3 linked regions of the Lichenihabitans psoromatis genome follow. Each later gene encodes a partner of the first gene's protein in a complex. Links are inferred from orthologs where the notes say so. Each region holds a gene or a part of one and is shown in the gene's direction. Other genes may lie near its edges.

Region 1 (2,944 bases):
GCCCGCCCGTCCTGATCGGCCCCGACAAGGTCGGACAGGAAACGCGCGGCAAGGGCAGCAACACCCGACATGTCCGCAATATCCTTCCCGACAGCAGTCCGATCGCCGAAAGCCTGCTGGTGGTGGAGGTCATGACGCCAAGCGGCAATTGGTCGAGCTATCCGCCCCATAAGCACGACCGCGACGCCTTGCCGGCCGAAAGCCTTTTGGAGGAGACCTATTATCATCGCCTCAACCCCAAACAGGGTTATGGCGTGCAGCGGGTCTATACGGACGACCGCTCGCTCGACGAGACCATGGCGTTCGGCGACCGAGACGTCGTGCTAGTGCCCCGCGGCTATCATCCGGTTGGGGCAGCCCACGGCTACGACCTGTTTTACCTGAACGTGATGGCCGGCCCGCAGCGGATCTGGCGTTTTTACAACGACCCGGACCATGAATGGATGGTCGGCTAAGCGCCGGCGTCTCCATATCCTCGCTTCAATTCGGCACCAGAGTAACGGCTCACACATCCGAGGGTCCGACGTGAGCTTTCAACTGGTGCGTGCAACCGACGACGAAATCGTCGTCTGGCACACGGAACACGGTCATATCTACCTCTACGAAATCCCGCCCAAAGCCCGTGACCTGACGATGCGCTGGTTCAAGAATATTCCCGACGCGACCCAGGATGCCGAAAGTCTGAAATCGGAAGCGCAGATTTATGCGACCGAACAGTCCCGCATTCGGCGTCTGATCGGCTGAACCTGCATGATCGGCACGCTTTCGACCCGATGGGTCGGCGTTGCCGCTTGCGTAATTCCCAAACTTTGGCAAAAGTCGCGGCCCCCGCGACGGCTTTGGCCGAAGCTGTGGCGATGTGTCTAAAGCGATCGGTGAGCCGCCATGAAAGTCACTCTTGAACGCGCGGCCTTGTTGAAATCTCTCGGCCACGTCCATCGCGTCGTGGAACGACGGACCACAATCCCGATCCTGTCGAACGTGCTGATCCGCGCCGAGGCGGGTGCGCTGAAATTGAAAGCCACCGACCTCGATCTCGAAGTCACCGAGACGCTTCCGGCCGATGTGGGGCAGCCGGGCGCCACCACCCTGCCGGCCCATACGCTGCACGATATCGTGCGGAAGCTGCCTGATGGCTCGCAGGTCACGCTGGAGATGACCGGCGACACAAGCCAGTTGGTGCTTCGCTCCGGCCGCTCGCGCTTCCAGTTGCAATGTCTGCCCGAGAGCGATTTCCCGGATCTGTCGGCCGGCGAACTCACGCACAGCTTCAAGCTCGTAGGTGCCCAGCTCAAGCAGTTGATCGACAAGACTCAATTCGCGATCTCGACGGAGGAGACGCGCTATTACCTCAACGGCATCTACATGCACACGATGGAGGTCGAAGGCCGCGCCGTGATGCGGGTGGTGTCGACCGACGGACATCGACTGGCGCGGGTCGAGATCCCCGCCCCGGAGGGCTCGGTCGAGATGCCGGGCATCATCATCCCCCGGAAAGCCGTCTCCGAGATCCAGAAGCTGATCGAGGATCCGACCGCCGACGTCATGCTCGAACTCTCGTCGACCAAGATCCGCCTGACGTTCGGTGGCGTGATCCTGACCACCAAGCTGATCGACGGGACCTTCCCCGATTATGCCCGTGTGATCCCGACCGGCAACGACAAGTTTCTCACGGTCGAGAAGGGCCCGTTCGCGGCGGCCGTCGACCGCGTCTCGACGATTTCGTCGGAGCGTGGACGCGCCGTGAAGCTGGCGATTGCCGATGGCAAGCTCATCCTGAGCGTCACCAACCCGGATTCGGGCTCGGCCACCGAGGAACTCGACGTCGATTACGACGCCGCACCAATCGATATCGGCTTCAACGCGCGCTATCTGCTCGACATCACCGAGCAACTCGACAACGACACGGCGTTGCTGAAGCTGGCGGATTCAGGCTCGCCGACGCTGGTCCAGGATCGAGAGGGCGCTTCCGCCATCTACGTGCTGATGCCGATGCGGGTTTGAGGGCGGCCACCCGCTTCCCAACGATCCGACGGCTGATCCTCGCCGATTTTCGGTCCTATGCGGCCCTCGATATCCGGGTCACCGGCCAGATGGTTCTGCTGACCGGCGACAATGGCGCTGGAAAGACCAATCTGCTCGAAGCGTTGTCGATGCTGACGCCGGGCCGCGGTTTGCGGCGGGCCGACGCCGCCGATCTCGCGCGCGCCGGCGGTTCCGGTAATTGGGCCGTCTCGATCGAGCTCGACGACAGCGATCATCATGGCGCGTCGGTGCGGCAAATCGGAACCGGGATCGAAACCAGCGAGGGGTCGACGGCCCGGCGCTGCCGGATCGATCGCGCCGTCGTACCGTCCGCGAAATCCTTCGCGGATCATCTGCGCGTCGTCTGGCTTACGCCCGCGATGGATGGTTTATTCGCCGGCCCGGCCACGGAGCGTCGCCGCTTTCTGGATCGGATCGTGCTCACGGTCGACGCCGACCATGCGACACGCGTCAATGCCCTCGATCGCGCGCTCCGCAACCGCAATCGCATTCTTGAGGATGGACGCGCCGGATCCTTGAACCGCGCCTGGGCCGAGGCGGCCGAACACGAAGTCGCCGGGCTCGGGGTCGCGGTCGCGGCCGCACGGGCCGAAACGGTCGCTCGACTGGTCGCGCTGATCGCGGAGACACGGGACGACGCCTCCCCTTTTCCCTGGGCCGACGTGATGCTGCGGGGCGATGTCGAGACCTTGCTGGAGCGCCATCCGGCCGTCGAGGTCGAAGACCTCTATCGAGACATGCTGCGGAGCAGCCGACCGCGCGACATGGCCGCGGGGCGAACCAGTATCGGCCCGCATGTCTCGGATCTTCTCGTTCGCCACGGCCCGAAGGCGGTCGAGGCCGCCCGCGCCTCGACAGGTGAGCAGAAGGCACTCGTGGTCGGGCTGGTGCTGGCGCA
Region 2 (2,956 bases), 420 kb from region 1 along the record:
GCCGGCCAGGACAAGGCTGACGGTCTGCGGAGCGGCGCGGAAAGACGCGACCTCCTCGGGATTGTCGCGCCGGCCGGACATCCGGTCGAGAGGATTGTCGATAAAGCCCAGCGACGCGCCGAAGGCGGCCGTGGTCCTGATGCTGTCGGTCATGTCGGATTCCGTCGGAGGCGGGTGTTGCACCCTTCCTACGGCGATTTTTCGCGAAGCGAAATCATTCGTCTGGATTGGCCGAACCGGTGATCCCTTGTCGTGCAGAAGCACCAGGCCCATCTTGCGGAACGCGGCTCGATGGTCCAAATAGCGCTTGGGAGGTTGGCGGTTGACGTTTCACTCGCCAACCGGGTCAGGTCCGGAAGGAAGCAGCCCTAACGAGACCGAGCGGGTTTCCGTCCAGCCTCCTACTTCGGCTTTTCGTCGCGTTGGCGCGACAGGTCGTCTGCCGCCCCGGGCCGCTGGCCATCGTGTGCCGGCCCCTTTTTCGAGACGATCATGAGCGACGTGCCACCCGCATCCGCAATGCTGTCCGGCATCGTCTCCGACCGTCCTGCGCCGGTCCCGACGACGCCGTATCGCGTTCTCGCCCGCAAATATCGCCCGTCCAGCTTTGACGATCTGATCGGGCAAAGCGCGATGGTCAGAACCCTGTCTAACGCCTTCGATCTCAACCGGATCCATCAGGCCTATCTGCTCTGTGGCGTGCGCGGCGTCGGCAAGACCACGACGGCCCGCATCATGGCGCGAGCTTTGAACTACCATTTACCGGCGTCCGCGGATCGGCCCGCTCTCGATGCGCCAAGCATCGTCATGCCGGCGCTCGGCACACATTGTCAGGCCATCATCGAATCGCGCCACGTCGACGTGATCGAGATGGACGCGGCCTCGCATACCGGCATCGACGATATCCGCGAATTGATCGACGGCGCGCGCTATCGCCCTGTCATGGCGCGGACCAAAGTCTACATCATCGACGAGGTTCACATGCTGTCCAAGGCGGCCTTCAATGGGCTGCTGAAGACGCTTGAGGAGCCGCCCGAACATGTGAAATTTCTGTTCGCCACGACCGAGATCGACAAGGTGCCGATCACGGTGAGGTCGCGCTGTCAGCGGTTCGACCTCCGCCGCGTCGAGGCGCCCGACATGATCGGCCATCTGGCCGGCATCTGCGCTAAGGAGGACGTCCGCATCGATCCGGAGGCCTTGGCCCTGATCGCTCGTGCGGCCGAGGGCTCCGTCCGCGACGCACTGTCGTTGCTCGACCAAGCCATTGCCCATGGCGGCGGGGGAGCGAACGGAGCGATCGACCCGGCCGCGATCCGGGTGATGCTCGGTCTCGCCGATCGGGCCCGCATCATCGATCTGTTCGAGGCTGTGATGAAGGGGGACATCGCGACCGCTCTCGATGGGATGAAGGCGCTCTATGACGAAGGCGCCGACCCCGGCGGGATGCTGGCGGCGCTGGCTGACTTCGTCCATCTCGTGACGCGCCTGAAGCTCGTGCCCGATGCAGCCAAGGACTCATCGTTGACTGGCGAGGAGCGCGCTCGCGGGCTCGATTTCGCTGGCAAGCTCAGCTTGCCGGTGCTGACGCGCGCGTGGCAGATGCTGGCCAAGGGTTTGGCCGACGTGAAGGATGCGCCGAGACCGCTGGCGGCCGCCGATATGGTGCTGGTGCGCCTCGCCTATGCGGCCGATCTGCCGACGCCGGATGACGTCATCCGGCGGCTGTCCGCCGCTCAGGCTGGTGGTGCCGCGCCACAAGCCGTCGTTGCAAGCGTGACCGCGCCTTCGGGGGTTTCATCCGGGGAGCCACCGGTTGGCGGGTTGCGTCGGCTTGGTTCTGGCGGGGCCCTGCCGCAATCCGTGCCGCAGGCCGCACTGGTGGCCAGCCCGCCTCAGGCGAGCCTCGCTCCGCAGGCCGCGCCTGCGTCGCCGCCTGTTCTCCCGCAGACACTGCAGGATGTCGTGGCTCTGGCGATTGCCAATCGTGACATTCAGCTGAAGATGGCGCTCGAGAAGGATGTTCGCATCGTTCGTTTCGAGCCGGGCAGTATCGAGTTCGAGACGGTTCCGGGCGCGTCTCCACAGCTCGCGGCCCATGTGATGCGTCGGCTCAACGAGTGGACCGGCATTCGTTGGATGGTGGCGGTCGCACGCGATGGCGGCGGTGCGACCTTGCGCGAATTGGCGGATGCCGAGACCGCGTCGCGGCGCAAATCTCTGGAAGCGCATCCCGTGGTCAGCCGGATCATGGAACTGTTTCCCGGGAGCCGCATCGTCGATGTGACCGACATGAAGCCGGATCTGCCGCCACCCGAACCGACGGTGCCGGTGATGGGCGACGACGAAGTGGGTTACGCAGATGCGGGGGACCCCAATGCGGGCGACCCGGATGATGGATTGAGCGAGGACGACCTCTAGAATCGATGATGATTCTGGGGTGTCGCAGCAGGAGCGGGTCATGAAGGACGTGATGGGTTTGATGAAACAGGCGCAGGCCATGCAGGCGCGTCTGGGCGAAGTCCAGGCCGAACTCGAACAGTTGCAGGTCGAAGGCGTGTCGGGAGGCGGCCTCGTCAGGCTCGTGCTGACCGCCAAGGGCCAGATGAAGAGCATCACGATCGATCCCTCGCTGATGAAGGAAGACGAGCGTGAAATCCTCGAGGATCTGATCGTGACGGCCAGCGACGATGCGCGCCGCAAGGCCGAGCGGGTCGCCGAAGAGCGGATGAAGGCTGTGACGGCGGGCATTCCCCTGCCGCCCGGCATGAAGCTGCCGTTCTAAGCGGCTTTTCAGAATGGCCGATCGTGTCGCCGGGCCCGAGATCGAGCGCCTGATCCAGCTCCTGGCTCGTCTGCCGGGGCTCGGGCCGCGCTCGGCCCGTCGCGCCGCCTTACATCTGATGCGGAAGCGCGAGGACCTGCTCGGCCCGCTGGCGGACGCGATGGCGCTCGC
Region 3 (2,865 bases), 1.5 Mb from region 1 along the record:
GCTCAACGCGTGCTCGATCGGCTCGCCGATGCGGCCGACATCGACACAGCGCTCCGCGAGGCTCCCGCCCCACCGCGTGCCGGGCCGGACTGGACGGAATTCCTGCATGTCGTCGGCCTGATACGTTCTGGCCAGCCCGGCTGGCCGGCCGAGATCGAGCTCGCACGGCTTTGGTACGTGCCGCATCTCGAGCGCATGCACGATGATGCGGCGATGCGCCAGGCGGACCTGTTGCAACTGGAGCAGATCGCTGCCGGTTATCCGTCTCGCGAGCGGTTTCTGACCGAACTGACGCTCGATCCACCGGACGCCACGAGCGATCAGGCTGGGGTTCCCCTGCGCGACGAGGATTATCTTATTCTGTCGACTATTCATTCGGCTAAGGGTCAGGAATGGCGATCGGTCTTCGTGTTGAACGTGGTCGATGGCTGCATACCGTCGGATCTCGGCACGGGCACCCAGGATGAGATCGAGGAAGAGCGCCGCCTGCTGTATGTCGCGATGACACGGGCGAAGGACGACCTGCATCTGCTCGTTCCGCAGCGGTTCTTCACCCACGGGCAATCAGCGATGGGCGATCGGCACGTCTATGCGGCACGGACCCGCTTTCTCCCCTCATCGCTTCTGCCGCTGTTTGCGCTCGGCACATGGCCCCGCGCGAGCCAACAGCCTGAACGCGAGACGAGCGGACGGCAGAGCGTTCGGATCGACGTCGGCGCACGCCTGCGCGGCATGTGGACCTAGCGGGCCATGCGCGATCCCCACACAAGGCTGGAAGCGTTCGGCGCGGCCTGCCCATCATGACGGCCGTCGGAGAGCCCGCCTCGACCCGCGACGCGGCCGCGGAGATAATCGACGCCGAGCCACACCGGAAGATCATTCATGTCGACATGGATGCCTTTTTCGCGTCGGTCGAGCAGCGAGATAATCCGGACCTTCGGGGCAAACCCGTCGCGGTCGGCGGATCGCGAGAACGCGGCGTCGTGGCGGCCGCGAGCTACGAGGCGCGTTCCTTCGGGGTCCATTCGGCCATGGCATCCGTTACGGCGCGGCGGAAATGCCCCGACCTGATCTTCGTCAAGCCGCGTTTTGAGGTTTATAAGGAGGTCTCGCAGCAGATCCGCGAGATCTTCGCCGAACATACCCCGGTCATCGAGCCTCTGTCGCTCGACGAGGCCTATCTCGATGTCACCGAGAATCTGCGGGGTCTCGCCTCGGCAACCGCAATCGCGGAAGACATCCGGTCAAAGATTCGCGCCACGACCGGCCTGACGGCTTCGGCCGGCGTCTCCTACAACAAATTTCTAGCCAAGCTCGCCTCCGACTATCGCAAGCCAGACGGCCTCTTCGTCATCACGCCGCGTATGGGCGCGAGCTTCGTCGAGACCTTGGCGGTCGGTAAGTTTCACGGCGTCGGCCCTGTCACAGCCGCTAAGATGAATGGCCTCGGCATTGCGACGGGGCTGGATCTCCGCCGGCAGACGCTGGCGTTCCTGCAGGCGCATTTCGGCAAATCCGGCCCGTATTATCACGCGGTGGCGCGCGGCATCGACCATCGGCCGGTGCGGGCCGATCGCATTCGCAAATCGGTCGGAGCCGAAAATACCTTTTCGAGCGATCTCACCGCGATCGAAGCCATGCGCGACAATCTGCAGCCGATCTTCGACAAGGTCTGGCGCCATTGCGAGGGCAGCGGCGCACGCGGCTCGACCGTGACCCTGAAGGTCAAATATGCCGACTTTCAGCTGATCACGCGCAGCCGCTCGGTCGCGACGCCCGTCGCGAGCCGGGCCACGATCGAGGCGATCAGCTTCGCCCTGCTCGACGCGCTTGTTCCGTTCGAAAAGGGCGTGCGTCTGCTCGGCGTGTCGCTCTCCAATTTCCGCCATGAGGCACCACTGGCCGCCGCACAACTCGATCTCGATCTCTGACCCTGGTCCGACGAGAAAACGATCGACTCGACGAACGTCGTCATGGTGCTGTCCTGGTGCACGAAAAAGGATCATCCCATGGGACTTCTGGTCGACGGCGTCTGGCACGATCAATGGTACGACACGGGCGCGACGGGCGGCCGATTCATCCGCAAAGACAGCGCTTATCGTCACTGGATCACGCCATCCGGCAGCCCCGGCCCCACCGGCAAGGGGGGCTACGCGGCCGAACCAGGCCGCTATCTGCTCTATGTCAGCCTGGCCTGTCCCTGGGCCCATCGCACCTTGATCGCACGCGCCATCAAAGGGCTCGAGGGCAGCATCGACATCGCCGTCACGCACTGGCTGATGCGGCAGGATGGCTGGACCTTCCACCCAGGACCGGGCGTCATCCCCGATCCGATCCATGGCGCGCAGGTTCTGCATGAAGTCTACACGGCGGCCGACCCGCATTACAGTGGACGAGTCACCGTTCCGGTCTTGTGGGATCGCCAGACCGGCACGATCGTCAACAACGAATCAGCCGATATCATTCGCATGCTCGGCACGGCCTTTGACGAGGCTGGGGCAAGGGTAGGTGATCTCTACCCCGCCGACCTCCGTGAGGAGATCGATGGTTTGAATGCTCGGATCTACGACACGCTGAACAACGGCGTCTACAAGGCCGGGTTTGCAACCACACAGGGCGCCTATGAGGAGGCGGTCACTCCCCTTTTCGAGACCCTGACTTGGCTGGATAAACGGCTGGCGGACAATCGCTACCACTGTGGGCCGCATCTCACCGAGGCCGACATCCGCCTTTTCACGACACTTATTCGTTTCGATGCGGTCTATATCGGCCACTTCAAATGCAACCTGCGTCGCATCGTCGACTATCCGAACCTCATCGCCTACACGCGCGATCTCTACCAGACGCCGGGGTTCGGCTCGACCG

The links. The genes of interacting proteins can lie anywhere in the genome.
Region 2: the proteins of dnaN (region 1) and EY713_RS21315 are in contact, whole or in part, in a cryo-EM structure (PDB 8GIZ), measured with the Escherichia coli proteins. The link is inferred for Lichenihabitans psoromatis from one-to-one orthologs.
Region 3: the proteins of dnaN (region 1) and dinB are in contact, whole or in part, in a solved structure (PDB 1OK7), measured with the Escherichia coli proteins. The link is inferred for Lichenihabitans psoromatis from one-to-one orthologs.

What each region holds. Positions count from the first base shown.
Region 1 is NZ_CP036515.1:4,157,193-4,160,136, forward strand. It holds dnaN (DNA polymerase III subunit beta), read left to right. Parts: upstream 1-885; coding sequence 886-2,004; downstream 2,005-2,944. Other genes in the region: iolB (5-deoxy-glucuronate isomerase), read left to right, coding at 1-455; EY713_RS19455 (hypothetical protein), read left to right, coding at 526-744; recF (DNA replication/repair protein RecF), read left to right, coding at 2,001-2,944. UniProt on the Escherichia coli protein: Confers DNA tethering and processivity to DNA polymerases and other proteins. Acts as a clamp, forming a ring around DNA (a reaction catalyzed by the clamp-loading complex) which diffuses in an ATP-independent manner freely and bidirectionally along dsDNA.
Region 2 is NZ_CP036515.1:4,578,678-4,581,633, reverse strand. It holds EY713_RS21315 (DNA polymerase III subunit gamma/tau), read left to right. Parts: upstream 1-492; coding sequence 493-2,421; downstream 2,422-2,956. Other genes in the region: recR (recombination mediator RecR), read left to right, coding at 2,799-2,956; EY713_RS21310 (YbaB/EbfC family nucleoid-associated protein), read left to right, coding at 2,462-2,785; nudC (NAD(+) diphosphatase), read right to left, coding at 1-153. UniProt on the Escherichia coli protein: Part of the beta sliding clamp loading complex, which hydrolyzes ATP to load the beta clamp onto primed DNA to form the DNA replication pre-initiation complex.
Region 3 is NZ_CP036515.1:2,681,135-2,683,999, reverse strand. It holds dinB (DNA polymerase IV), read left to right. Parts: upstream 1-800; coding sequence 801-1,931; downstream 1,932-2,865. Other genes in the region: EY713_RS12490 (glutathione S-transferase family protein), read left to right, coding at 2,010-2,865; EY713_RS12500 (ATP-dependent helicase), read left to right, coding at 1-744. UniProt on the Escherichia coli protein: Poorly processive, error-prone DNA polymerase involved in translesion repair and untargeted mutagenesis. Copies undamaged DNA at stalled replication forks, which arise in vivo from mismatched or misaligned primer ends.